2 regions of the Brevibacillus sp. SAFN-007a genome follow, and region 2 is predicted to be linked to the other one. Evidence: a T-box and tRNA genes for the amino acid it is inferred to sense, from the RefSeq annotation. Region 2 holds a T-box; the other holds one or more tRNA genes.
What was found. A T-box is a leader RNA that pairs with one kind of tRNA and senses whether it is charged. The one in region 2 lies ahead of serS (serine--tRNA ligase), so its partner is inferred to be a tRNA-Ser.

Region 1 (14,590 bases), on a different contig from region 2:
GGAAGCGTGTCGTAGCGAAGGCGCAGTTCGCGTTTTAGTATTTTCCCGCTAGGGTTGCGCGGCAGGGTGTCGGTGATAAAGACGTACTTCGGCGCTTTGAACGGGGCGAGCCGTTCCTTGCAAAATGCAAGCAGTTCCTCTGACGTCACGGTCTCGCCCTCCTTCGGCACCACGACCGCCGTTACCGCCTCGATCCAGTACGGGTGCGGAATGCCGATTACGGCCACTTCCGATACGCTTGGATGCTGATAGATCAACTCTTCCACTTCCCTGCTCGCTACGTTTTCGCCCCCCGATTTAATCATGTCCTTTTTGCGGTCAACGACCGTGATGTACCCTTCCTCGTCCATGATCCCCAGATCACCGCTGTGAAACCAGCCTCCCTGGAAGGCAGCGCGCGTCTTCTCTTCGTCGCGGAAGTAGCCGATCATGGCGTGGCTGGTCCGGTGCACAATCTCACCGATGCTGCCTCTTGGCACCTCGATGCCCTCCTCATCGACAATCTTTGTCTCCACGTTCAGCGCCGGCTTGCCTGCCGAGCCTGCTTTGCGGATCTGGTCTCTCGGCGGCAACACGGTCGCCAGCGGGGCTACCTCTGTCTGTCCGTAAAAGTTGTAGAACTGTGCGTTCGGCAGACGCGTCCCCAGCTCCTTCAGCACTTCCACAGGCATAATCGCCGCTCCGTAGTAACACTTTTGGAGGGAGGAAAGATCGCGGGAGGCAAAATCGGGCGAGCGCAGCAAGGCAATCCAAACCGTCGGCGGACAAAACAGCTGCGTCGCCTTATGCGTCTCGACCATTTCCAGCATCAGGCCGGGAGTCGCCTGCTCCAAAATAATGCCGGTACCGCCCAAATAAATATAGGGGCCGAGGAAGCAGTGCAGCTGTGCGCTGTGGAACAACGGAAGCGCGTGGATCGCCACGTCGTCGTGGGACATGTTCCCGTCAATAATCGTGCTCACGTACTCGGACAAAATGCTGCCGTGCGTCAGCATGACCCCTTTTGGCCGCGACTCCGTACCGCTCGTGTACAAAATGTGGGCGACATCGTCGTCGAAAAGCTCCTGCTCCGGCTCGTCCGTGCGCGCATCCTGAATCAACGTGCGAAACGGCACCCACTCCCCTTCCGGCTTCGCCGGTCTGGAGATAAGCGACAGCAGCTTCGGCGAAAGCTTGGCCTGGCCGATGGCCGCTTGCGCCACGGCGAGAAACTCCGGCGCCACAAAGCAGGCGCTCACCTCGGCATGCCCCAGAATAAACGCCACATCGTCAGTCGTCAGCATGAAGTTGATCGGCACCAGAATCAGCCCCGCTTTGGCCAGCGCGAAATTGAGAATGACAAAGTCCATCGAGTTTCTGGACAGCACCGCCACTCTCTCGCCTTTTTGCAGACCATGGGCGAGGAAGGTGTGAGTCGCCTGATTGACAAGCTGGTCCAGTTCACCGTATGTAAGCGCTTCCTCTTCGAACTGCAAGGCGATCTTGTCCGGGTAACGCATTCGACTTCTTCGCAGGATGTCACCAAGCGTATTTCTTCTGGCTCGCTGGGCTTCGTTCATCATGATCCCCTCCCTCAACCTCGTTTCCTTTTATTATATCGCAATTTTCTCTCTACTGTTTATTTTCTGATTTTTTATCGCATAAAAAAAGCGGCAGCCCCTTCTGCCTTATTGAAGCTGCCGCAGGCCCCAAGAAACAGTCGAGTCCTTGTGTTCAGCATATCTCATCTCGCGCCAAGCTTCGATATTGGTTCTTCTGGATTTTCAGGAAAAAAACGGCTGGTCTGTCCAGCAGCCGTCATGTGCTGTTGGACCCGACTTTTGGCCGTTTCCTGTTGAAAAAGAAAAAGACCTCTTCCGCAAAAAAGAGATCGTGCCCGCTTCGCTTATAGACTGCTTGACAAAAGATGGCGGAGGGAGCAGGATTCGAACCCGCGTGAGCTTGCACTCTAACGGTTTTCAAGACCGCCCCGTTATGACCACTTCGGTATCCCTCCGCGTTGCTACTTCATTCAAATCCACTATAGCACAGCCCCAAGCGTACTTGCAAGCGCCTCCAAACGAGGCCGCCGGGCTGACTCAGCGCTTGACCACCACGAGCTTCAGCTCGCTCAGCTCGTCAGTGGCATATTTGACCCCTTCTCTTCCCAGACCGCTTTCCTTGACGCCCCCATACGGCATATGATCGACCCGAAAAGTGGGAATGTCGTTGATGATGACGCCGCCAACCCGCAGTTCATCCGCCGCTTCCAGCGCAGAGGCCAGATTATTTGTATACACCCCTGCCTGCAAACCGTAGCGCGAATCATTGACCAGCCGAATCGCCTCTTGCATGGACGCGACCGGATGAATGAGCACGACCGGACCCAGCACTTCCTCGCGAGAAATTTTCGCTTCCGGCGGCACATGGGTCAATACGGTCGGCAGCAGCATCCGTTCCACCACTTCGCCGCCACAGGCAAGCCGCGCTCCCTGTTGCACCGCCTCGCCAATCCATTCCAGTACCCGCTCGGTCTCTCGCGGATGAATCATTGCGGAAAAATCGACGTGCTCCTCAAGCGAGTCGCCGCCGCAGAGCGCCTTCGTCTGCGCCACAAAGCGGCTGAGAAACTCGTCGTACAAGCGGTCTGCGACGTACATGCGCTGAACCGACGTGCAGACCTGACCGGAATAGGCAAACGCGCCAAACAGGCAGCGCGGGATTACCTCGTCCAGTTGCGCGTCGGAATCGACGATGACCGCAGCGTTTGCTCCCAGCTCCAAAATCACTTTTTTCAGGCCCGCGCGGTTGCGAATGTCGATCCCGACCGCCGGACTTCCCGTGAAGGTCAAGGCGCGAACTCTCGGGTCTGTCACCAGCGTTTCGCCCACGACGCCCGCGCTGCCTGTGACGACGTTCAACGCCCCGGCCGGAAGTCCCGCCTGTTCTGCCAGTTCGGCGAGAAACAGCGCACTGAGCGGCGTCTGGGAAGCAGGCTTCAGTACCACGGCATTGCCAGCGGCGAGCGCGGGTCCGACCTTGTGCGCCACCAGATTGAGCGGAAAAGGAAACGGCGTAATCGCCCCGACGACGCCCAACGGCTCGCGGACCGTGTAGGCCAGGCGACCTTCTCCGCCGATTGCGGCGTCGAGCGGGATCGTTTCTCCGTGCAGCCGCTTGGCTTCTTCTGCTGCAAACCGATACGTCTGCACGGTGCGGATCACTTCCCCGCGCGCCGTCCGGATCGGTTTTCCCGCCTCAAGCGCGACAATCCGGGCCGCCTCCTCCATCCGTTCGTCCAGCAGCAGGGCGATTTTCTCCAGAATAGCCGCCCGCTGGTAAGCAGGCATCCGCCGCATCGTCGTCGTCGCTTCCTCGGCTGCCGCAATCGCCCGTTCTACTGCCTGCGCGTCGGCCTGGGGAACATGGGCAATCACCTGGCCCGTACAGGGCGAATACAACGGGGCATGGTCTGCCATCGGCACCCATTTTCCCCCGATATAACACGCTCTTTTCACCGCCATCTCCTCCGTTCCTCAACGATTGGACTTTGCGCAACCTCTCCAATCATTCTCCAGCGCAGATCGCGCTTCCTTGTGCGGAGGAGAAACTTTTTCATTTTTCGCACAAAAAACACTCGAACCCTAAGCCGAAAACAAGCCGTTCCAGGGAAGCTGCCCGCTACCCGCTCGCCTACTTCGCTGGCCCTTCTGCAACGCCGCACCAGTCCAGCATGGTCAGCGCAAAAATCTCCGCGCAGCGGAACACGTCATCCAGCACGATGTATTCGTCCCGATAGTGCGCGACCTGTGTAACGCCCGGCCCCACGACGATGGCAGGCGTGTCGGCCAGCGCCGTCAGCAAACCGCCGTCCGTTCCCCATGGCGAAGCTTCCACGATTGCGCGCTCGCCAGTCACCGCCGCGAACTTGTCCTGCAAAATCTCCATGAGCGGATGATCTTGCGCGACATCTCCCGGCACCCAGCGCGCCCCGTACCACTCCAGCTCGACTGGCTGCTCGGCAAACCACGGATCGACCTCGGCCAGCCGCTGCAAGGCCGCTTCCATCTCCGCCTTGGCATCGTCCATCTGCTCGCCCGGCGCTACGCCCATCCTGCCTTCCAGCTTGACGAGATCGGCGACGGACGACGGCCATTTTCCCCCTTCGATCACCCCGATGTTGATCGGAATCGGGATCGGCAGCTTGGCGTACAGCGGATCGTCCAGGCGATCGTTGCGCTCTTTTTCCAGGCGGCCGATCGCTTGCACGACCAGCATGCTCTTCTCGATGGCGCTCACCCCTTCGTAGCGGGTGCCACCGTGAGCAGAACGCCCCTTGACCGTCAGACGGAACCACATCGAGCCTTGCTGTTTCGGGAAAATTTTCATGTTGGTCGGCTCAGGGATGAGCGCCGCATCTGCCTTGTAGCCGCGCAGAATCGTAGCGAGCGTTCCGGCTCCCCCGCTCTCTTCCTCCACGACGCTTTGGTAGATGACGTCTCCCTTCAGCCGGACGCCCAGCTTTTGCAGGACGGAGATCGCGAGCAGCGACGACAGGTTCCCGCCCTTCATGTCCGTTGCGCCTCGGCCGTACAGCTTCCCGTCCTTGACTTTTCCGCTGAACGGATCGTCGCTCCACTGCGCGTAATCGCCGGCAGGAACGACGTCGACGTGCCCGTTCAAAATCAGCGAGCGACCATCGCCTGCGCCCTTCCAGACACCGACGACGTTCGGGCTGCCCTCAAACGTCTGGCGGGGAGACACGAAGTACGGATGGGAAACCAGCTCCTCCCCCTGCATGACCCACAAATCGACGGCCAACCCCATTTTGGCCAACAGCTCGGCGATGCTTTTTTGAATCGGCTCCTCCGCTCCTTGCACACTTGGGCTTTGCACCCATGCCTGCAACAGCTTGACGGAAGCTTCCCGCTCTTTTTCCAACTGCTCTCGTATCAACGCTTGCCAGTTCGCCATGTTCTTCCCCCGTTCTTTGCGGAATCGTCTTGCCTAGCGGAATACGCTCACTTCTCCCTCGATTTTCAATTCGGCTTCGGTTGCCCCAATCACATCAGCGACGCTGTACGGATACATGACCTCGCGCAAATACAGACCGTCCGGCTTCACTTCCATCACGGCCATGTCGGTAATGATCCAGTCTGCCGCCTTGCTTGCGGTCAGCGGAAGCGAACATTCGCGCACGACTTTGGAGCGGCCGTTTTTGTCGAGGTGGGTGGTGACGACCATCACCTTTTTCGCTTTTTGCGCCAGCTCCATCGCTCCGCCCATTCCCGGCACGCGTTTGCCCGGCACGATCCAGTTGGCGATATCCCCGTTTTGACTCACTTCGAGGACGCCGAGAATCGTCATGTCCAGCAAGCCGCGGCGAATGATCGCAAAGGCCGTGGCGCTGTCAAAAAACGACGCCCCCGGCGCCAGAGTAACCGGAAACCCGCCCGCATTGCAGAGCATGGGGTTTTCTTCCCCTTTGGCCGGGCTTGGTCCGGTGCCCAAAATGCCGTTTTCCGCGTGAAACAGGACGCGTTTGTCCGGCGGGATGAAATCGGCCACCAGCGTGGGGATGCCGATCCCCAAATTGATAATCATGCCGTCCTCGACTTCCATCGCCGCCCTGCGCGCGATTCGCTCGCGGTAGCTCACGATCTCGTTTACTTCTCCCACGCCCATTGCCAGTTCACCCCTTCGCTTTGTACGATGTAGTGGACGAAAACGCCGGGCGTGACGATTTCCTCCGGGTCCAACTCGCCTACCTCCACGATTTCGTCCGCTTCGACAATCGTAATATCTCCCGCCATCGCCACAAGCGGGTTAAAGTTGCGGGCGCTCGTATCGTACACCAGATTGCCGAAACGATCCGCTTTCTTCGCATGGACGATTGCCACTTCCGCCGTCAGCGGCGTCTCCAGCAGGTACTCTTTTCCGTCCAGCACGACTTTTTGCTTGCCTTTTTCCGCGATCGTGCCGATGCCCACGTCGGAGAGAATCCCGCCCAGCCCGACGCCGCCTGCCCGCACCCGCTCGGCGAGAATTCCTTGCGGGCAAAACTCGACCTCAAGCTCGCCTGCCGTCATTTGCGCCCCTGCGTTCGGGTTGGAGCCGATGTGGGAGGCGATCACTTTTTTCACGCGTCGTTCTGTTATCAGCTTGCCGATCCCGATGTGCGGAAACGCCGTATCGTTGCTAATCAGCGTCAAGTTGCGCACCCCCAGATCCAAGATACCCTGGATCAGCGTAGGGGGATTGCCCACCCCGCCAAAGCCGCCTGCCAGAAGCGTCATCCCATCGCGAAAATGGGAGAGCGCCTCCTGGACGGACACCACTTTATCAAAACGGTTTGCCATCGCTCTTCTCCCCCTCTAGCCAATCAGCGCCTTGTCTTTTAGCTCCTGCTGAACACTGGCAATCGCCTCTTTCAAGAGGGCGATCAGCTCGTCAATCTGCTCTTTTGTCATCGTCAGCGGCGGAGCTACGATGAGCGAGTCGCCTGCCACGCCTTCGATTCCACCGATGGCCGGATAGAGAAGCAGACCTTTTTCGAAGGCTCTCGCAATGATCTTGGACGCCACTCCCTCCGACAAGGCGAACGGCTCTTTTGTCGCTTTGTTTTTGACAAATTCCAGGCCGCACAGCATGCCGAGTCCGCGCGCCTCTCCGATCAGCGGCAGTTCATCTGCCAGCTCCTGCAGGCGAGACAGCAAGTAAGCGCCTTGCTCGGCCGCTTTTTCGATCAGGCCGTGCTTCTCGACGTATTGCAATACCGCGAGCGAGACGGCAGCCGACTGCGGATTGGCGCTGTAGGTGTGCCCCGCCATAATCAGACCGCTTCCCTGGGTGATCGTCTCGATAATCTCATCCGTCACCATCGTGGCCGCCATCGGCGTATAGCCGGCGCTCATGCCTTTGCCAAGCGCCATCAGGTCAGGCACGACGCCCCAGTGATCGATTCCAAACGCTTTTCCGGTGCGTCCTACCCCTGTCATCACCTCGTCGGCGATGAACAGCACTTCGTATTGGTCGCAAATTTCGCGAATCCGCTGGAAGTAGCCGTCTGGTGGCACGACCGCACCGCCAGAGGCGCCAATGACCGGCTCGGCGATAAACGCCGCCACCTGCTCGGCTCCGACGCGCAGGATGGCCCGCTCCAGCTCATTCGCGCATTCCAGGGCATACGCTTCCAGCGACATGCCGGCTGGTCTGCGATACGGATATGGCCCGGTAATCGTCGGATAATCCTCCAAAAGCGGGACGAAGCGTTTGCGGCGCAGTACGTGCCCGGACATGGAGAGCGCCCCCATGGTGATGCCGTGGTAGCTCATCCAGCGGGAGATGATCCTGGTTTTCGTCGGTCTGCCTTTTTCCTGCCAGTATTGGATCGCGATTTTTTGCGCCGTCTCCGTCGCTTCGGAACCGCTGCTGACAAAAAACGTCCAGTTCAACGAGCCGGGCGCCCATTCGGCCAGCTTCGCCCCCAGCGCCTCCACAGCGTCGCTGCTGAAATGCGAGCGGTACGCAAACGATACCTTTTGGGCCTGCTGGTACATCGCTTCCGCCACTTCTTCCACCCCGTGGCCGATGCTCGCGGTCACAGCCCCGCTACAGCCGTCGATATAGCACTTGCCGTCCGTATCGTATAAATAAATGCCTTTTCCATGCGAAATGAACGGATACGTCTTGCCCAACTCCGGTTTGATTACATAGCTTCTGCTCATGGTTGTCGCCACCTCGTTTCTTCTCTCCCTTTATCCTAGCCGACCTGTTCTGTTCATCCATCCGACGCGCTGGCAAAAAAAGATGGCGAAGAGACCCAATCTTTTGTACATTTTGTATAAAGATTCGTTGCCATCCGGAGGTGTGTCTCGTGACGATTACGATCAGAGAGGCTCTGCAACTGCCTGACATGGTGCAGACGCGATTGGTCGCAGGAGCGGGCGGACTGGACAATCCGATTCGGTGGGTGACGATTGTCGAGGTGCTGGAGGACGCCAGCCGTCTGCAGGAAGGCGAATTTTTGATTACAACCGGCTTCGGACTCGCGGAAAACGGGGAGCGGCAAAGCTCGTTCATCCCGACGCTGGCCAAGCAAAAGCTGAGCGGGGTCGCGATCCACACCGGGTTTTACTTGCGGGAGATTCCTGAAAGCTTTCTGGCGCTGGCCGATCGCTATCAGCTCCCGCTCATCGAAATTCCTACCGAAATCAATTTTTCCACCATCACCAAAGCGATTTTGCAGCCGATCGTCAATCGGCAGTTCGAGACGCTCGCCTACTCGCAGGCGATCCACAACCGCATGATTGACGCAGCCCTGTCCAAAGGCGGGCTGCCCGCCATCGCCGCCGAGCTGGCCGAGCTGACCGGTGGCGTCGTGACGCTCCTGGACGCTCTCGGCTTTGAAGTGACGCAGCACGGTTGCACAACAGCATGGTCCCATGGCGATGCAACAGAACAGGTGCATACGGTGCCGATCCGCGCCAGTCGCGAGCATTTTGGCACACTCAGTCTGGTCAAGCCGCGCGAGGCGTGGAAGGAGCTGGACGAGGTGGCGCTCCAGCACGCCGCCACCTTGTGTGCGCTGGAATATGTAAAAGAACGCGCTGTTTCCGCGACGGAATGGCGGCTCAAGGGCGACTTCGTCGAAGAGCTTTTAAACGGAAAGCCGATGAGCCCGCAAGAGTTGGAAAACCGCTGTCGCATGCTCGGATATCCGCTGTCGGGCAAGCATTTCGTCGTAGCCGTCAAGGTGGACACGGCGGAACCGGACAGACTGGGCGAGCTGCACCAAAGCGTCATCACGCTGATGCGCAGGCTTTGCGACCGCCACCAGCGCTCGTATCTGCTGCGGGAGCGTCCTCACTGCCTGTTGTTCGTCCTGCCCGATGACCGGACCAGCCTGCAACTGCTGGAGCAGTTCACGTCACGCTGGCAGGGGCTGCACCCTTCCCCCGCCCTGCAGGTCGCCATCAGCGATTCGCGCGATCAACTGACAGACGTGTCAGGCGCCGCGGAGGAAGCCATGTTCGCGCTGCAAGCCTATCCCTTGCTCGCTCGCGCTCCTGCCATACTGCGCTATCACGATATGCAAGGCTACCAGTTCCTGTTTCCGTACCGCCGCGATGAACAGAGCCTGCTGAGGCTGTGGAAGCCCGTTCTGGAGCCTGTCATGCGTTACGACAGCAAGTACAACCAGCAACTGCTGGAAACGCTGGACGTGTACCTGGCCCAAAACGGGAACGGTCTGCAAACCTCCCAAACGTTATATATTCACCGCCACACCTTGAAATACCGCCTGACCCAGATCGAAGAAAAGACAGGCTGTCGCCTGGACGACGCCCATCAACGCTGGCAGCTTCAACTGGCGCTTATGGCACGCCGTCTGCACCTGCAGCTGTTTCCTTCTCCCAGCTAGACGGATGACTCCCTGGTCGGCCGCAGCGGCTTCACCCAGATGTTCATGTCTTCGAATCCGGAGAAAATCGTACAGTTGTTGATGAGCCGCCCCCGGTATTCATAGCCCATCTTGGCCGCTGTCACGTTCATCCCTGCCGATTGGGCCCGTGTCAACGTGTAGAGATAGTAAATCCCTGCCTCCTCCATCCGTTTTTCCAAGGCGCGAAACAGCGGCTGGAGAAGGCCCTTTCCGGCGTGATCCGGATGGGTGGCACAGTCGGTCATTTCTGCCGAGCCCATGCGTTTTGACACCTCGGCGGAAGCTGCGCAGGCAATGTTTCCTGCCTGCTCGACGACGTAGTAGATCGTGCCCTCCTGCATTGTTTTTCGCACGTACGACGGATCATCCATGGGAGTTGGATACGTTGCGAACACAAGGCTGTACAGCCGTGCCAGCTCCCCTGCATCCGCCTCGGTTGCCGGCCGTATGCGATACCCTTCCGGCAGCGGCTTTTCTTCCCCTGCGCCCGCTTTGGCCAGACTCAGCGCCAAAATTTCCTCGGCCAGCTCCGGCGCTGCGGACGTTGCCCGTTCCTCTGTCGTATACGCTGCGAGCATGTAGGCATTTTCTCCGCGAAAAAAGCCGTCAATGACCCCTTCCTGCCGATAGCCAAGCGCGAGCCACTCCGCTACATCCCGCTTCTTCCCGTACACGATCAGCTTGGTGGCATGGGACTTTGCTGCCACCTCCCGCAGCATCTGGTCGTATGTTTTCAGCTGCGCCGAATCGTACTGATGCAGCTTGACCCGGCGGTTTTTCGGATCGTCCACCAAATCTCCGGCGGCAAGCATCTCTTCCATCTGTGGCATGTCACTACCCCTTCCCTGATTTCCGTGTGCTTTCATTGTAGCAAATGGAGCCTCCCCGTCATCTGCCAATCTGTATAAAAAGTGGGCAGCCAGGCACAAATGAGGAGAGGTTGGGCATTCGACGAGCGCCATTTTCCCTATTGGCTCATAAGATGAAGGGAGTTGCTCCATCTGGGAAGGAGGGGGTATTGATGAGCTGCAACAGAAACAACGACTTCGCCCTTGTCTTGGTTTTGTTCGTTCTCCTCGTCATCGTTCTCGTCTCGATTTCATAGGAACACGTTTGTGCCCCTCACCATAGGCAGTATTGAGGGGCGACTTACATATGCTTGTAAAAGGCACGAAACGTCTGAGAAGGGAGGAAGCCCACGTGTCCACACTTGTGTTCGCGCATCGCGGCGCTTCCGGCCTGTATCCGGAAAACACGATGGAAGCCTTTCATGCTGCTGTCCGCAAGCACGCGGACGGGATTGAGCTGGACGTCCAGCTCAGCCGCGACAACAAGCTGGTCGTCATCCACGATCACCGGCTGGAACGGACAACAAGCGGCCATGGCCCCGTGCGCGGCTATACGCTGCGCGAGCTGCGCCAGCTGCGTGCAGACAAGGTTTGTTCCACGCGTTTTCCCAAAGCCCGGATTCCCGTTCTGCGGGAGGTATTGGAAGCTTTTTCCGATACATCGTTGCGCTTCATCATCGAGTTGAAAAACTTTTTTCAAAAACAGCCCGACCTTGAAGAAAAAGTCATGGAGCTGATCCGGCGCTACCAGCTGACGGAGCGAACAATCATTTCCACGTTTAACTTCGACAGTTTGTTGCGTATCAAAGAATTGGACCCTGCGCAAACGACCGGACTTTTATACGTCGGCCCGATCGCCAAGCCGTGGGCAGTTGCCAGCCAGTATCGCTGCGAGCAGTTGCACGTGCCGTACGACCAGTTGACACCCGAGCTCGTCCAAGAAGCCAAACAGCGCCATTTTACCGTCTACGGCTGGACGGTAAACAGCAGTCGGCAAATCCAGCGGGCCGTCGATATCGGCGTGGACGGGATCATCACCAACTACCCGGGGCGGGCCAGAAAAATCATTCAGGTCGAGTAGACCAACTAAAAAGGAGCCTCCGCAAAGGCTCCTTTTTGCTTGACCATTCCTTCTTATCCGCGCGGAACGTACAATTTTCCCTGCCAGCTGTTTCGACGGTTCAGCTCGGCATGGATTCCGTTCAGCACTTCCCACTTCTTGCGACTCCACATCGGCCCGATCAGCAAGTCTTTTGGCCCATCGCCTGTGATACGGTGAACAATCATTTCCGGCGGCAGCATTTCGAGTGTATCCACCGCCAGCTTGGTGTACTCCTCCTGCGAAAGAAATTTCAGCAGGCCCGCTTCGTACTGCTTGACCATCGGCGTTTTGCGCAGCAGGTGCAGCAAGTGGATTTTGATGCCTTGCACGTCGAGATGGGCAACCGCCTCTGCCGTCTGCATCATTTCCTCGTGCGATTCTCCCGGCAGCCCGTAAATGATATGCGTACAGACGCGAATGTTGTGCTTGCGCAGCCTCGCCACCGCATCGACATAGCAGGCATAGTCGTGTCCCCGGTTAATCAGCTGCGCGGTATGCTCGTGTATCGTTTGCAGGCCCAGTTCCACCCACAGGTACGTCCGCTCGTTCAGCTCCGCCAAATACTCCACGACATCGTCCGGCAGGCAGTCGGGGCGTGTAGCGATCGAGAGACCTACTACCCCTTCCTGCTTGAGAATCACCTCGTACATCTCTCGCAGTTCGTTGACAGGCGCGTACGTGTTCGTATACGCCTGGAAAAAGCCGATGTATTTGGCCTGTGGCCACTTTTCGTGCATCCGCGCCTTCACATCGTGAAACTGCCGCTCCAGGTCCATTCTCCGGTCGCCGGCAAAATCGCCGGAGCCGCGCGCGCTGCAAAATGTGCAGCCCCCTGTCGCTACCTTGCCGTCCCGATTCGGACAGCTGAAACCTCCGTCCAGCGGAACCTTGAAAATCTTTTCGTGAAAGATGGAACGCAAGTGGTAGTTCCAGGAATGGTATCGTTTGTCTCCCCATAGCAAGGGAGTGACGTCATTGTCGTGTTGGGGTGCCAGCTTCCTCACCGTCTTCCTCCTCGTCCCGCAGCTGCGTGCTTCTTGTTGGCTCGCAGCCCATGCGCCCATGCCTTGTTCCCGGCTGCACGGCGCTCTCTTTGGTGCTGATCGCGTCATTATACCAGATCAGCGGCTTCTTCCGCCACTGTCCCTAACAGGAAAGCCACAGGTGCAGATCGCCCCTGTGGCTTTTGTTTATGCGTTTGCGTTTCGTGCCTATTGCTGGATCTCCTCGATGCGAATCGCGCGGGTGTGGGACGTATGGCTCCACACCTGATTTTTCTTGGTGAAAAATGCGTAAAACAAGATCGGCAACCAGGTAAGGAAAAAGAACGGCAACAAGAGCAGTCCCAGATATCCTTTGAGCGGCACCTTTTCGAGGTAGAGCGCCAGAAACGGCAATAAATAAAACACAGCGGTAGATCCGTACACCAGCCAGGTTGGCAGGATGGTAGCAGCAGGCGTCAGAGCCGCAATGTCAAAATACCGGCCCAAAAACAGCAAGGACATCATCGTCACCATCAGCACGTACATCGGCTGGAACAGGTAGAAGGCCGCGTCAAGCATGCCCAGTCTTCTTGTCTTCACGGCGTTTTTCAGCATACTTCCAATGTAGCGTCCCGCCACATCGTAGTGGCCCTGCATCCAGCGCAAGCGTTGGCGCATGGAAGCTTTCAGGTCAATCGGCTTCTCATCCCATACCTTCGTATCATGCGCCCAGGTCGGATAAATGCCTCGCTCGATGCAGCGTGTGGCAAACTCCAGGTCTTCCGTCAGGCTGGTCGCTCCCCAGCCCATCTCCTTGAGCAGGCTGCTCTCGATACACAAGCCCGTGCCGCCCAATGTGTTCGGCAGACCGAGGTTGTGACGGGCCAGCTGCCACATGCGGTTGGTAAACCAATACGTCACAGCATAAGACAGGGTAATCCAGGAGTCAAACGGGTTTTTCGAATCCAGATAGCCTTGAATCACACGCTCGCCTTTGAGCAGACGGTCGTTCATCACTTTCAGGAAGTTCTTTTCAACCAGATTGTCTGCATCAAACATGACGACGGCATCGTACTGCTTCGGCCTTGCCCAGAGATTCTCCAGCATCCACTCAATCCCGTAGCCTTTTCCGCGCTTGGACGCGTCAAACCGCTCGCACGCAATGGCTCCGTGTGCCCGACTGATCTCAGCTGTGTTATCTGTACAGTTGTCGCAAATGACGAAGATGTCGTACATTTCGCGTGGGTAGTCGAGCTTTTTCAGGTTCTCAATCAGTGGAGCGATTACGGCACTTTCGTTATGCGCCGCAACCAATACAGCAAATGTTTTTTGTGGCTCGCTTGTCACCTGCTCCTTCTTGCGGAACAGGCCTGCACAAGAAACCAGTGTTTGGTACGTGCTAATGACACCTACCGTTGAAGTGAATCCGATGAATAATCCCTCAATGATCTCTCTAATTACACTCATGGGTTCTTCTCCTCGACCTGATCAAATTGGGTCTGATCTGATTCAGGTAGTGTTGTTTTTCCAACATTTCTCTATTGTCTTTCTCCCAATTGGGAGTGTACATCAAAAGCGGTTCAAGATCAATGACCCAAAAGTGGGAAAAAAGAAGGCACTGCTAACACCTTTCCCACCTTTTTCTCTTTCTATTCGACAAGCCCGGAACATGAGCAGAAAAAAAAGCCCTTGTCGAAAAGGCTTGATTTATTTCGAAAACACGAGATCCGATCTTCGTCCTCGCTGGGACACGATGGTGCGGTCGGCGAGACTCGAACTCGCACGGGTCTCCCCGCCACCCCCTCAAGATGGTGTGTCTGCCAATTCCACCACGACCGCCTGTTGCAGCAAACAGATTCCTTGCCTGCCGCAGAATCACGCTCTTGAGTATACACAATCCAATTTTCGAAGTCAATAGCGAGTTCCTCCATCCGAATGCCCAAATTCCACCCGGAAACCACATCCGCTCTCTGTCGAAGCATGCGGTTTTTGTTGTATTTTCCAAAAAAGATGGACGTGCTATGGGGACCTGTTCTCCGCGATTCGCCACGAGCACCCCCAAACTGCGGCGCGATATTTTTCGGCTTTCTTACATATTTCATGGCGAAAAAGACAAATTATGAGCAAGAGCAGACGATCCGCATTTTCAAAAAAAATTTTCGACAACGGGGGAAAACGATGATTCCCGAAACGATCAAACAGCTGCTGCACGATATTCGGCTCATTGGCGGCGGCA
Region 2 (14,590 bases):
CACTTCCGGGCGGAAATCAAACCGAACTCCTTTTGTGCATCGACGATTGCCGACAAATTCACCAAGTGATGAAGAGCATGCTTCTTCCTTGAACAAAGCGTGCAGGCGGATTGCTTTGGACGCATCCGCCCGCTTTGTTTGGGTTCTTCGCTGATCGGATGACGTATTTCTGGACAAGCAGGCGGAATTCCTTCTGCCCGGTCGCATCATCAGCCAAAATCATCCCGTCCGCCGTTTACCACTTGCGAAACGGCGTGAAGATCGTCAAATAGCCCGGTATCGGCAATCTGCCGCACCGGGCCTTTGCGTATGGGCATAGTGTCCTTCGTTCAATTGAGAAGCTTGGCTTTGCCTGCCTGATACCCGGAAAAAGGACGCTGCTTCCCTAAAAATGCCGGGCATTGGAGCCAACGAGCGCCCGTTCTGACGGGAACAGCGCTTGTTGCTCCAGCTCGGTTTCAAACCGCATGAGACGATCCAAAAATCCTGCGCATGCCGATTCGCTGTATGGCGCCATCATCTCGATTTCGTAGGATAATGTTTTTTTCCATAGCTCCAGCTGTCTCCTGTTCGCCTCCCACGCCTCCAATTCCATCCACCCCTTATCTGATATCCTCCCTTTGCTAAAACAACAAAAACAAACTCATAAAAAGCTCATGCAGCCCGCACTTCAGCTTCTTTGCCAAAATCGGCAGATGGTTCGCCTTAAAGTCGTATTCTCCCTTCTCGTATTTCAGGTATGTGGAAGCATTACGAAAACCGAGTGACTCCGCCATTTCCTGCAGCGTGAGCTTGCACTCACTTCTTCGTTTTGCGATGAATGAGAGGTTCAGACGTTCCATATTCAGCTTCCCTCTTCCTTTGCAGAAATGGCAAATATTTATAGTTACATGATATCGTTTCAATTTCAGCAAAGTCAACACATTCTTTGTCGTTTTAGCAATCTTGTTTTTTCCGTTATGGAAAATTGTTAGAATGATAGTGCCAAAACGAAAAAGGTGGTTTCACGATGTCCATAGTCGGTCAAAGGATAAAATGGCTACGCGAGCAAAGGCAGTGGTCACAAATCCAATTAGCTGAAAAGCTCGGCATTCACAACACGGTTTTGTCGCGAATTGAATCGGGCGAAAAGAAAGGCGTGGATTCTCAGTTGATATCCAAAGTCGCCGACCTGTTTGACGTATCGACCGATTACCTTCATGGAAGAACAGATAACCCGACGCCATTTTGGCGGCAAGCATCTGTGCGGGAAACACCCACTCCCTTTTTGGACATTGACGGGTTAACGGAAGAAGAACTGACGGAAATCAAGCGGCATATCGAATTTGTCAAATGGAAATCCAGGCATAACGAGCCGCAGGAAGACAGCTAGAGAACCGGGAAGCGTTCTCTTCAAGCCTAAGCATGCAGGAGCGGACGAATCGCTTGCGTGCCTGTCCGTGCGATCGGCACCGTTTGCGCTTGGCTCACGGTAGATGTTCGCCACCCCCTGTTCGAGACTCCCCCTAGAAATGACGCCCATGCCGGGCGTACAGACGAAAACCCCTGGACGACAGGGGTTTTTGCGTGGAAGGACCGCTTCAATGGATCAGCGCCAATAAACTCTTGATACTTTATAGAGCTATAACTGTGACTAGCAAAATTCTAAGTTCATACCAATTACCTTACACGAATTGATATTGCTAAATGACTTATTCTGCTGTTATTCCTGTACCTTTTTTGATCTTCTTATTCTCATAATCCCAGTTGTACAGGGTCGTGCTGTTTAACTCCCCGTCTGTATCAAAAGTCTGCACATATATGGTATTTTGTCCCCCACTGTATAAGCCAAACACGCGATTGGGAGCATCACCTACTTTGATCTCTCCCAGCGATGTAAGTTTCCCTGTTTCATATTGAAGGAGTTGTAAGAAAACCTCACTTCCGTTTCCATAATGGAATACATAAATTTCATACTTGCCATCATTGCTGAAGTAGTCCAGTTCAGCGAGTGCGGGAGTGAGCGAAAGCACCCCCGAACTTTTTCCCTCTAATTCTGCTGGAGCAGGAATAGGAAGTTTAATGCCGTGCATTCGATCTTCAAGCACTACTGTATTCCCAGGATTCCAGATAAGATGTAAGCCTTGTCCAAGCGGGGTGTCCGTTGACGCTGAAGTAGTGCTAGTCAATGTTGCATTGGGGTCTGTAAAACGAACCGCAGGAGTCTTGTTATCCCACTCCTGCTTGATCCCGAGCATATTGGCTACAGTTGCTACAGGAGCATATACGTTTCCGTTATAAATAAACGGTTCAGCTTTCGTGCTAATCGTCTGTCCGTTAACAATTAATTTTATGTTCGCAAACCGTGCTGAGATTTTCTCCATTAAACTTTTAGCAAAAACTGATGTTCCTCCAAAAATAAGAGTAAAGCCAAGAACACCTGCTAATATGTAATTCCATTTTTTCATGATAAATATCCTTTCTAATTTCAGCATGATAATAGACGAAGTATTTGGAGATTAGTTGCGAAACGAAAATAGCATTGCAACCTTCATTAGATCCATGTGATCCATGTGCCAATTATAAGCCTTTTACCAGAAACAAATCGCGCCCTTAAAAGGAACACCTTTAAATCCGAATAAAAGAGCTTGCCAAACAATCACCTCCATTCAATCAGGTACATCATTCCTCACTTTTCTCACATTCTTTGACACTGGCACTTCATATTTTTCCCTCTTCATCTGACTACACCACCTACTGTAATTAATCATTTCCACATTCTTCGAATTTTTCGTTAAGCTCACAACTTTCCCCTCCCTTTTGTCGTCTATAACGAATTGTTTAAAAAGAAAAAATTAGAAGAAAATAGGAAATGCAGAGCGGCGATTGTGGCGGAATATGACCTCACAGCCTCCGCTTTAGACCGCTAGATCAAGCAGGCTCAAACAACAGGCTCCTTGTGCGGGTCCAAACAAGGACACTGCACGGATTTCCCGCGCTTTTGCGACGGTACAAGGCGATTTACGCCAGATTGAATGGTTTCATACCGACTGTGGCAGCGAGTTCAAGAATCAAAAGATGGATGCGCTTTTGGAGACGTTTGAAATCGGCCAATCCCTAAGTATGAAAAGCTGTCCGTACGACAACGCTGTGGCTGACACCTACAAGGTCATGAAAACAGAGTTTGTGAACCAGATGAACTTCCAAAGTCTTCGTCACCTGGAGTTGGAATTATACGATTACGTGAACGGTTTTAACAAGCATCGTATTCCTGGAACATTAGGCTATATGACGCTTGTTCAGTATCGCCATACAGACCTTAAAAAGTTGTCTGATTTACTGTTGACAATCCACAAGAGTATCGGTGAATGGGGGGAACTGATGGGCGATCCGATACTTGCTACAACTATTCTGGATCGGCTCTTACACCATTCCCACATCGTCAATATTAGAGGGAACAGTTACCGACTCAGTGAAAAAAATGAGGACTGGAGCCTACGGCTCCCCCTCTTCTACCTAACCAACAAAAATCGACGGGTGGGTCAAAATTAAGTCGGCGTTGACAGCCAATCTATTCATGGAAGATGATGAGTTCATTTTTACATGGATCAAAATCCGCAAAGCCAGTTCCTAGCTTTATTGAAGAGTCATCTAATAAACTGTAATATAAAATTTCATTAGTTCTAAATTTTTTGGTAATAACACACTGGGAATTTCCCTCCAATATTCTTTCGTCAGGCGAAGTAATAAAAATGGTGTTTTCGTTCTCCAAATCGATGAGCCTCTGTTTCTCCCCCTGTTCCTTAATCAGAAAGTAGTTCCCATCTGATTGTTTTACTCTATTTTCTACCCCTTCTATGGTAGTTTTCTTGCAGATTTGTCCAGAATCAATCTCAATCATTTCCGTGTTATGAAGGTCGAAATTGTATCTGCAATAAAAAATAGGACCATGGGAAATCATCAAAGAGAAAGCACTTTCGTTCATACATGAATCCAGGATCGAGTCGACTCCAATTGGCACCGATTTTTTTACCCTAGTAATAAACTGCTTTATTTCCAGGCAAATGATGCTCTCCTTTGCTTCTAAACTCCTGTCACAATGATTTTGGTTCTTACGCACTTGATAAGCTCTTCTTTTTTCTGATACAGTGAATCTTCCCGTTTTCAAAAAAAGATAGGCATCGCCGTTACATTCTTGTATATACAGCTGATCGAATCGGGAAAACAACTCATGATCCCCCACCATATCCGGTATCGGATACAGCCTCTTTTCGACACTATCCAATAGGAATACTTGAAAAAAAGATGAGGTGTTAGCATCATCACTCATCTTTGGCAACGCGACAATGCAATAGCGCTCATCCATACCATATAATTCCATATGGGCTATCGTTGAATTTCCAAGATGCGATCCATTTTTATCCGCGAGATTGATTGAACAAATAAATCTGTTCGTAAAGGTATCACAATCGAAGTTATAAAATTCTACCCGTACTTCATGATTGTCCCATTCTGTTGAGGCATAGTACATAAAATGATGATCGCTTACGTGATTACTTGTAATGCCAACCGGCTTCGGAAAAAACCACTCTTCAAATTCATTGAAATGTACATGGTATTTCACAAGCTTATCGAAGTACATATCTTCGTGTTGAATGTTTTTGTACACCAGGAAAACTATACGATCTTCTAGACCTATCATGGACGGAACAATATTGTTGTTTTCAAATCCCCGTACATTTACTACTCGAATCATTTTTTGCCTCCAAACGATATGATTATCTATTTGATCTCCCCCGCGAGTATTTGGGTGATTATGTGGGTAATATCCATCCAGGAGATCACACAGTTATTTATAAGCCAGGCAATTAGACCAGCAGTTTCATGCCGATTGAAACCACAGTCCCCCTCACTTGAAAAGGGAAACGGTTGGTCATCAAGGTACCCATAAAAAAAGAAAAAGCCTTGGTGACTCAAGGCTTTTTTGTATGGCGTCCCCGAGAGGATTCGAACCTCCGACCTACAGTTTAGGAAACCGTTGCTCTATCCTGCTGAGCTACGGGGACATCAATTTTTCTCTTCCCATTATAAAAAGAATCACGTCATTTGGCAAATGAAGGACTAGGAGGCTCATCCCCCTAGTCCGCCGTTGTGTACCGCTATTTAGTTGTGCGCGAACTGCTCTTCTTCTGTCGACCCGGTCAAAGCTGTGGTCGAAGAATTTCCGCCAGCGATCACTTGCGCTACCTCATCGAAATAGCCGGTACCCACCTCGCGCTGATGGCGAGTTGCTGTATAGCCGTAAACCTCGCTCGCGAATTCGGCCTGCTGCAATTCGGAGTAAGCCGCCATTCCGCGATCGCGGTAGCCGCGTGCCAGCTCGAACATGCCGTAGTTCAGGGCGTGGAAGCCTGCAAGTGTGACGAACTGGAACTTGTAGCCCATCTCTCCCAATTCCTCCTGGAAGCGAGCGATCGTTTGCTCGTCGAGCTTCTTCTTCCAGTTGAAGGACGGGGAGCAGTTGTACGCCAGCAGCTTGCCGGGATATTGGGCATGGATGGCTTCCGCAAAGCGACGTGCTTCCTCCAGGTTTGGCTCGGACGTTTCGCACCAGATCAGGTCTGCGTATGGAGCGTAAGCGAGTCCGCGGGCAATAGCCGCGTCCAGGCCGCCGCGCAGGCGGAAAAAGCCTTCAGGAGTCCGCTCGCCAGTGAGGAACGGCTGGTCTTGCGGATCGACATCGCTCGTAATCAGGAAGGCGCCGTTTGCGTCTGTACGCGCTACGATGATCGTCGGAACGCCCATGACATCAGCAGCCAAGCGGGCTGAGATCAGGTTGCGGACAGCAGCCTGCGTCGGGATCAGCACTTTCCCGCCCATGTGGCCGCATTTTTTCTCGGAAGCGAGCTGGTCTTCAAAATGCACACCGGCGGCTCCCGCTTCGATCATGCTTTTCATCAATTCAAATACGTTCAGAGGCCCGCCAAAGCCCGCTTCCGCGTCAGCGACAATCGGAGCAAACCAGTACGTATCGGTGCCGCCCTCGGATTGGTCGATCTGGTCGGCTCGTTGCAAGGCCTGATTGATTCTTTTTACGACGTGGGGGACGCTGTTTGCCGGGTAGAGGCTTTGATCGGGATACATTTGACCGGAGAGGTTTGCATCCGCCGCCACTTGCCAGCCGCTCAAGTAAATCGCCTTCAGCCCTGCTTTTACCTGCTGGATCGCCTGATTCCCGGTCAAAGCCCCCAACGCTTTGATATGATGCTCGGTATGCAGCAGATTCCACAGCCGCTCCGCCCCCAGTCGAGCCAACGTATGCTCGATTTGGACAGACCCGCGCAGGCGGTACACGTCCTCAGCCGAATACGTCCGGGTAATCCCCTTGAAACGCTCGCTGTTCCAGCTTTGCTCAATCTGTTGAATCGCTTCCTGCTTTGTTTGTTTGCTCATTTTCTTTTCCCCCACTCGTTTTTATATGATGGTTTTATAGATAGCGATAGCCCGGTACAGTCAGAAAATCCTCGAAGTCGTCCTCCGTCACCAGCCTCAGGAACAGCTCGCCGGCAACCTGAAATTTGCTGTTTTCATAACGTTCCTGGCCAATCGCTTGTTTCAATGCCTGCAATTCCTCGCTCAGCCATTGCTTGACCAGACCCTCGGTGATCTTGCGGCCATCCTGGAGCACACCTTGTCGATGGCGAATCCAGTGCCACACCTGAGCCCGGGAAATTTCCGCGGTCGCCGCATCCTCCATCAAATTGTGGATCGGCACTGCGCCATACCCGCGCAGCCACGCTTCGATGTACTGCAAGCCTACGCTGATGTTGGTGCGCACGCCTTCTTCTGTGATGACGCCCTCTGGTACAGCCAGCAGATCGCTTGCCGATACCTGCACGTCCTCGCGTTTATACCAGATTTGGTTCGGCTCCCTCATCAAACGGTTGAACACTTCCATCGCCACCGGCACCAGGGCGGGATGGGCTACCCACGTACCGTCGTGTCCGTCGTAGGCTTCCCGCTCCTTGTCAGCGCGTACTTTGGCGAGCGCTTCCTCGTTTTTGACCGGGTCGTTTTTCACCGGAATTTGTGCCGCCATCCCGCCGATGCAAGGCGCCTGGCGCTTATGGCACGTCTTCACCGCCAAAGTGGTGTAGGCTTTCATAAACGGAACGGTCATCGTCACTTGCGCCCGGTCAGGCGTGATGACGTCCGGCTGATTCCGCAGCTTTTTAATGTAGCTGAAAATGTAATCCCAACGCCCGCAATTCAGTCCTGCGCTATGCTCCCGCAGCTCATACAAAATCTCATCCATCTCAAAGGCAGCGAGAATCGTCTCGATCAGAACCGTCGCCCGAATCGTGCCGCGCGGAATATTCAGCTCCTCCTGCGCAAACACAAACACGTCGTTCCAGAGGCGCGCTTCCAGATGGCTTTCCAGCTTCGGCAAATAAAAATACGGGGCTGTCTTGTTGGCCAGCAAGGCATCGACATTGTGGTAAAAGTAGAGACCAAAGTCGAACAGGCTGGCGGAAATCGGCTTTTGATCGAGAAGGATGTGTTTTTCATCGAGATGCCAGCCACGCGGCCGTACGATCAACACCGCCGTCTTCTCATGGAGGGTGTAGTGCTTTCCTTCCGGGCTGGTGTACGATATGTTGCGGCGAACGGCGTCCTTCATGTTGATCTGACCCTGAATGGTATTCTCCCAGGTAGGCGAGTTCGCATCTTCAAAGTCTGCCATGAAGATACGCGCGCCCGAATTGAGCGCGTTGATAACCATTTTGCGGTCGCCAGCAGGCCCGGTGATTTCCACTCTGCGATCCAGCAGATCAGGTGGAAGAGGAGCCACTGTCCAATCTCCGTTGCGAATGTCGGCTGTTTCCGGCAAAAAGTCGGGCAGTTGACCGGCATCTATTTTCCATTGGCGCTCCTTGCGATCGGCAAGCAACTGCCGCCTCCTGTCGCCAAATGCTTGTTCCAGCTTGATGACGAACTGAATGGCTTCCGGCGTGAGAATATCCTCGAAGCCGGAGCGCATCTCGCCGGTGATCTGGATTTCCAGCGGATACGGGTTTGTTGGAATCGCAGTCAAAACGGTTCACCTTCCTTGATAGCATTGAGTTATTATGGTACAGATAGAATTTTGTCGAATTATTATAGTACAGATGGTACAAAAAAAATGGTCTAATCCTGATATCCGCTGCCACTGCAATGACTGCAGCTCACATGTCCATCTCCCAGGCAATGATGGCAAGACACCCCGTGGTCATCATTACCAATGCCTCCGCACCTTGGGCAATTTTGTTCCCCGTTACCTTCACAACGATAGCAGTCCATTTTCATTCCCTCCTTATCTGTATTAAAACATTGTTCCTGTGATTTGTTTTTATTATATAACAGAGATTGGTACAGTGCAACACAATTTTCTAAAAATTATAACTGTATTAGAACACACTTTCCAAGCTGCCTGCTACGCTTTGCTTTCACGGCTTTCCCGGGCAAAAAGAAAGCAGCCCCTGACCCGGTTTCGATCAAAGGCTGCCGTCTTTATGCGTTTTTTTCCGGCGCTTATTTCGGCGCGATTTTTGCTACGCCACCCATATATGGACGCAGCACTTCCGGAATGGTGATGCTGCCGTCTTCCTCCTGGTAGTTTTCCAAAATAGCCGCTACGGTACGGCCGATGGCCAGACCAGAGCCGTTTAATGTATGCACGAATTCCGGCTTCGATTTCGTGTCGCGGCGGAAACGAATATTGGCGCGACGAGCCTGGAAGTCTTCGAAGTTGGAGCAAGACGAGATTTCGCGATACGTATTCGAGCTTGGCATCCATACCTCCAGGTCGAATTTTTTCGCGGCCGTAAATCCGAGATCCCCTGTGCACATGCTCATGACGCGGTAAGGAAGTCCAAGCAGTTGGAGCACCTTCTCTGCGTCCTTCACCAGTTTATCCAGTTCCTCGTAGGAATCTTCCGGTTTGACGAATTTCACCAGTTCCACTTTGTTGAATTGGTGCTGGCGGATCAGACCGCGTGTATCGCGACCTGCCGACCCTGCTTCCGAGCGGAAACAAGCACTAAAAGCGGCATAGTAACGCGGCAAATCGGCTCCATCCATGATTTCATCGCGGTGCATGTTGGTGACAGGCACCTCCGCGGTAGGGATCAGGAAATAGTCCGGTCCCTCCAGCTTGAAAGCATCTTCCTCGAACTTCGGCAATTGCCCGGTTCCGGTCATGCTTGCACGATTGACAATATACGGCGGGATTACTTCCTCGTATCCGTGCTCGTTGGCATGCAAGTCCATCATGAAGTTCATCAATGCGCGCTCCAAACGAGCCCCCAGCCCTTTGTAAAAGACAAAGCGGCTTCCCGTTACCTTTGCGGCCGTCTCAAAATCGAGAATCCCTGCCTGGCCCGCCAACTCCCAATGCGGCTTTGCCTCGAAGCCAAAATGGCGCGGCTCGCCCCAGGTCCACGCCACAACGTTGTCGTCTTCCGTTGTGCCAATGGGTGTGCTCTCGTGCGGCAGGTTAGGCAAGCTCAGCAAAATCAATTCCAGCTGCTCATCCAGCTGGCGAAGCTCTTCGTCCAATGTCTTGATCCGCTCATTTACTTCCTTCATTTCCGCAATCAGGTGGTCGGCGTTCTCTTTGTTGCGCTTCAACACCGCTACTTGTTCCGATACGGTGTTCCGTTTATTTTTTAGCGCCTCTGCTTCCTGAATCACGTGGCGGCGCTTTTCATCCACCTCTGCAAATTGATCCAGCGCCGAAATATCTTCATTGCGATGCGCCAAACGGCGTTTTACTTCTTCCAAATCCTGACGCAATACTTTTACGTCCAACATGTTCGAACCCCTCCGAATCCGTAATAAAATGCAAAAAACACCCGTCCCCTCATAAGGGACGAGTGTTGTGTACCCGCGTTGCCACCCTCGTTGATACATGCCCGACCTGGCGCATCTATCCACTCCATCCGTCATAACGGGACGGTACCGGGCAAAGTTCATTCCTTTGCCGCTCCGAGATGGATTCCCTCACATACCGGATCGGTTTGCACCTACCACCGACTCTCTACACCAGGTTGATGTGAAGTACTTGTTCTCGTCATCGCATTCTCATTCTTGCATACTTCTATTGTTAACTGTACTACAGGTTCTATACGTATGTAAAGGCCGCTCCGCCATCATCTTGTCCCCAAAAAGAAAAGACCGGCATGAGGAGTGCCGATCTTTTCGCAAGCGTTGCTTTTGTCAGCTTCGGTATTCCTTCACCATGTCGAGGAAGTATTTGTGCAATCTTGCATCTTCCGTCAATTCCGGGTGAAAGGCCGCTGCCAGGTAGTGTCCGTCTCGTGCTACCACGATTTTTTCTTCGTACTTGGCCAGCACCTCTGCGCTTGCTCCGACTTCTACGATATAGGGCGCCCGGATAAAGACTGCCGGGTAATCGGCACCGACGCCAGCGACAGGCATCGTTACCTCGAAGCTATCCTTTTGGCGGCCGAAGGCATTGCGTTCCACCTTGATGTTCATCAACCCGAGATGGCAGTCATCTTGCCCCTGGATCTCTTTTGCCAAAAGAATCGCGCCCGCGCATGTACCGAAGATCGGCTTCCCTGCATTTCCGAACGCGCGGAGCGCCTCCATGAATCCGTACTTGTCCATCAGCTTGCTGATCGTCGTGCTTTCTCCGCCAGGGAGAACCAATCCGTCGAGATCGTCCAATTCTTCCACTTTTTTTACGGGAACGGCTGTCGCCCCTGCCTCTTCCAGCATGTGCAGGTGTTCTCTTACCGCCCCTTGCAAAGCGAGTACACCGATTTTCATCCTGTTCACCTTACCAGCCGCGCTCTTGCATGCGGTCCGCTTCGCGAATTTTGGAAATCTCGATTCCGGTCATGGCGCTTCCCAGACCTTTGGATACGCGAGCAATCAGTTCGTAGTCGGTATAGTGCGTAGTCGCTTCTACGATCGCGCGAGCGAATTTCTCCGGATTTTCCGATTTGAAAATACCGGAACCGACAAACACGCCGTCCGCACCGAGCTGCATCATCAGCGCCGCATCCGCCGGAGTCGCTACGCCACCCGCCGCGAAGTTCACTACAGGCAGCTTGCCGGTTTTGTGTACTTGTTCCAGCAGTTCGTAAGGAGCACCGAGGTTTTTCGCTTCTGCCATCAGCTCATCGTAGGACATCGCTTGAACTTTGCGGATTTGCGCCATCATCGTGCGCATATGGCGAACGGCTTCTACGATGTTTCCGGTTCCTGGCTCACCCTTGGTACGGATCATCGATGCCCCTTCACCGATACGGCGAAGCGCTTCCCCCAGATCGCGCGCGCCACATACGAACGGCACAGTAAATTCCTTTTTGTTGATATGGTACAGATCATCGGCCGGAGTCAACACTTCACTCTCGTCCAGGTAATCGACACCCATCGCTTCCAGCACGCGCGCTTCGACAAAGTGTCCGATACGAGCTTTTGCCATAACAGGGATCGAAACAGCGTTCAGTACTTCCTCCACAATGCTCAGATCAGCCATACGAGCGACTCCACCAGCTGCACGAATGTCAGAAGGTACGCGCTCCAAAGCCATGACAGCTACGGCACCGGCAGCTTCCGCAATTTTTGCCTGCTCGGCGTTCACGACGTCCATGATGACGCCGCCTTTTTGCATTTCAGCCATACCTTTTTTTACGCGGGACGTTCCTACTTGTACCATGTGAAAATTCCCCCTACATCATGAAGTCAGAACCGTAACTGTTATGCTCTGTTATGGTTCCTTGTTACCGTCATTGTAAACGATAGAGGAGGGGGAAAACAACCGTTATTTAATTTCCTGTTCCGCTACTGAACAAATTTCCAAAAAATTGAATGATGCTGCGGAAGAACAAGCGAATCCAGCTGGCTTCTTCGACTTCCTGGCTGGCGACCAGATCTGCGCCTGCTTTCGCTGCGTCTTCCGGCTGCAAGTAGTCGGTGTCTTTGGCGCCTTCTTCTTTCAGGACAAGTTTCCCGATGACCTGACCTTGCTTGATTGGGGCGGTCAAGTCTTGATACGTGACGGTCGGCGTGAATTTGGTTTCTGCTCCGATTTTGGTCAGCACGTTCACTTCGGTGGCTGTTACGGCGGGTACGCTGAGTTCTACTCCGTTCGTTACAGGTGCGGTTTCAAACCCTTTCACCGAAACATTTTTATCCAATTGCTTCGTTAGTTTGAAATTACTGAATCCATAGTCATAAAGCTTTTTGGTTTCCACAAAGCGTTTTGTTTTGCTGTCTGTTCCCATCACAACCGAAATCAATCGCATGTTATCGCGAACGGCCGTACCCGTAAAGCAATTGCCTGCTGCTTGTGTATAACCCGTTTTTAATCCATCTACACCCGGATAGTAATTGGGTAGGTCAGGCAACATCCAGTTGTTATTCGCCATTTTTAATTCATTTTTCGAACCGGGACGGAAGGTAAAACGCGGGATCTTCGATACTTCCAACGCTTCCGGGAAATCGCGAATCAGATTTCTGGCAAGGATGGCAGAATCACGGGCGGACATCAGATTTTCCACTTGGTCGGTCTTGATGGAGTACGGCCCCAGTTCATTCGCTGGCAAGCCACTGGATGTGACGAAGGAGGTATTTTTCATCCCAAACTCGGCAGCCTTCTTGTTCATCATCTGCACGAAGTTCGCTTCACTGCCTGCGATCTTTTCAGCAAGCAGTACCGTTGCATCGTTGGCAGAAACGACAGCCATGGCATTGTACAGCTCTCTGACCGTAAAGGACTCCCCGAGATTCAGGTACACTCCGGAGGTATCGGAGATTCTTGCTACATAGAAGGCATATTCACTAACAGGTACCTTCTCATCCCAACTGATTTTTTTCTCCTTGATCGCTTCCAACACGAGGTATTCGGCCATCATCTTGCTCATGCTGGCAGGAGGCAGCGGGGCATCTGGATTCATGCTGTACAATATTTTTCCTGTTGATGCCTCTACCAGAATGGCTGATTTAGCTGCCAGTTGCAGATCAGCTGCAGGTGCTGCTTCCACCTTTGTCGCTGCTCCTCCCATTCCGGTAGCAAACATAGCGACAGAAAGGATAAAACCTGTCAGTCGTTTTGTCCAAGTAGTTCGCTTCATTGTTTCTTCTCACTCTCCAGTTTCTGTCATTAGTTCAAAAGGTAATGGCGCACCAAGTGTAAGTTTAACATACCATTACGATCGCATTGAAGTCCAAATAGGCTCATGAGAATCGTGCACGTTCACTATGATTTGTATCAATTTTTTTTGCCACTACCCATTTGGTAAACTAAACCCCCCTTTCTGGAGAGAAAGGGGGGTAGTTCTTTTTACCCTATGAGATCGAGTAGTTTGGCGATTCCTTCGTAATTTGCACATCGTGCGGATGGCTTTCGCGCAAACCGGCACCAGTGATGCGGACAAATTGGGAGTTCTGAATCAGATCTTCAATCGTTTTGGCTCCACAGTAGCCCATTCCTGCACGCAAACCGCCAATCAACTGGTAGGTCACATCAGCCAAAGGCCCTTTGTACGGAACACGGCCCTCGATGCCTTCTGGAACAAGCTTTTGCTCGTTCTCCTGGAAGTAACGATCCTTGCTGCCCGCTTTCATCGCACCAATCGAGCCCATACCGCGGTATACCTTGAAGCGACGGCCTTGAAAAATCTCAAATTCGCCTGGGCTTTCCTCTGTTCCGGCAAACAGGCTGCCGATCATAATCGCCGAAGCACCCGCCCCGATTGCTTTTGGCAAATCACCGGAGTATTTAATGCCGCCATCGGCAATAATTGGAATATTGTATTCGCGAGCTACTCGGGCACAATCGTAAATGGCGGTGATTTGCGGAACTCCGATACCCGCTACGACACGTGTCGTGCAAATCGAGCCTGGACCGATCCCGACTTTTATAATGGATGCTCCTGCTTCGATCAGGTCACGAGTAGCTTGTCCTGTCGCAACATTTCCTGCCACGATGGTCAGGTTGGGGTATTCCTTGCGAATCGCTTTTACTGTTTCGATGACGCCTTTGGAATGCCCATGCGCCGTATCGACTACAAGCATGTCCACGCCCGCCTGCACAAGCGCCGCTGTACGTTCAAACGTATCTGCGGAAACCCCTACTGCCGCCCCACACAGCAAGCGTCCTTGCGGGTCTTTGGCTGCTTGCGGGTATTGGATCGCCTTTTCAATGTCTTTAATGGTAATGAGTCCACGCAAAATATTATGCTCATCGACCAACGGCAACTTTTCGATTTTATGCTTTTGGAGAATCGCTTCCGCTTGCTGCAGGGTGGTTCCTACCGGAGCCGTAACCAGATTCTCTTTTGTCATTACTTCCTTGATTGGTGTCGAGTAGTCATGCACAAAACGCAAATCGCGATTGGTCAAAATCCCGATAAGATGCTTTTCTTCGTCGACAATCGGAACACCGGAAATGCGGTATTTCCCCATCAGAGCATCCGCTTCTGCAACGGTGTGATCCTGGGTCAAAGAAAACGGATTGGTAATGACGCCACTTTCCGAGCGCTTCACGCGGTCTACTTCACTCGCCTGTTGCTCGATCGTCATGTTTTTATGAATGACC

Region 1: it has a tRNA-Ser gene. The T-box ahead of serS (serine--tRNA ligase) is inferred to sense a tRNA for this amino acid. The anticodon was not compared.

The regions. Positions count from the first base shown of each region.
Region 1 covers NZ_JBQCKK010000001.1:292,977-307,566, reverse strand. The annotation lists gene ACTHO6_RS01540 (acyl-CoA synthetase) at 1-1,559, opposite strand, end outside; tRNA gene ACTHO6_RS01535 (tRNA-Ser) at 1,908-1,996, opposite strand; gene ACTHO6_RS01530 (aldehyde dehydrogenase family protein) at 2,079-3,497, opposite strand; gene ACTHO6_RS01525 (peptidase) at 3,673-4,953, opposite strand; gene ACTHO6_RS01520 (3-oxoacid CoA-transferase subunit B) at 4,987-5,664, opposite strand; gene ACTHO6_RS01515 (3-oxoacid CoA-transferase subunit A) at 5,646-6,338, opposite strand; gene ACTHO6_RS01510 (aspartate aminotransferase family protein) at 6,354-7,706, opposite strand; gene ACTHO6_RS01505 (PucR family transcriptional regulator) at 7,856-9,400, shown strand; gene ablB (putative beta-lysine N-acetyltransferase) at 9,397-10,251, opposite strand; gene ACTHO6_RS01495 (glycerophosphodiester phosphodiesterase) at 10,622-11,350, shown strand; gene ACTHO6_RS01490 (TIGR01212 family radical SAM protein) at 11,404-12,375, opposite strand; gene ACTHO6_RS01485 (glycosyltransferase family 2 protein) at 12,583-13,821, opposite strand; tRNA gene ACTHO6_RS01480 (tRNA-Leu) at 14,109-14,193, opposite strand; gene ACTHO6_RS01475 (hypothetical protein) at 14,533-14,590, shown strand, end outside.
Region 2 covers NZ_JBQCKK010000015.1:1,591-16,180, reverse strand. The annotation lists gene ACTHO6_RS15485 (ribonuclease H-like YkuK family protein) at 1-69, shown strand, start outside; gene ACTHO6_RS15480 (hypothetical protein) at 386-595, opposite strand; gene ACTHO6_RS15475 (helix-turn-helix domain-containing protein) at 624-842, opposite strand; gene ACTHO6_RS15470 (helix-turn-helix domain-containing protein) at 1,010-1,372, shown strand; gene ACTHO6_RS15465 (stalk domain-containing protein) at 1,692-2,447, opposite strand; partial or broken gene ACTHO6_RS15460 (IS3 family transposase) at 3,058-3,288, shown strand; partial or broken gene ACTHO6_RS15455 (ATP-binding protein) at 3,316-3,499, shown strand; gene ACTHO6_RS15450 (hypothetical protein) at 3,551-4,735, opposite strand; tRNA gene ACTHO6_RS15445 (tRNA-Arg) at 4,969-5,045, opposite strand; gene aceA (isocitrate lyase) at 5,143-6,432, opposite strand; gene aceB (malate synthase A) at 6,467-8,074, opposite strand; gene serS (serine--tRNA ligase) at 8,551-9,831, opposite strand; T-box leader at 9,883-10,103, opposite strand; gene pdxT (pyridoxal 5'-phosphate synthase glutaminase subunit PdxT) at 10,237-10,812, opposite strand; gene pdxS (pyridoxal 5'-phosphate synthase lyase subunit PdxS) at 10,823-11,707, opposite strand; gene ACTHO6_RS15415 (D-alanyl-D-alanine carboxypeptidase family protein) at 11,817-13,124, opposite strand; gene guaB (IMP dehydrogenase) at 13,339-14,590, opposite strand, start outside.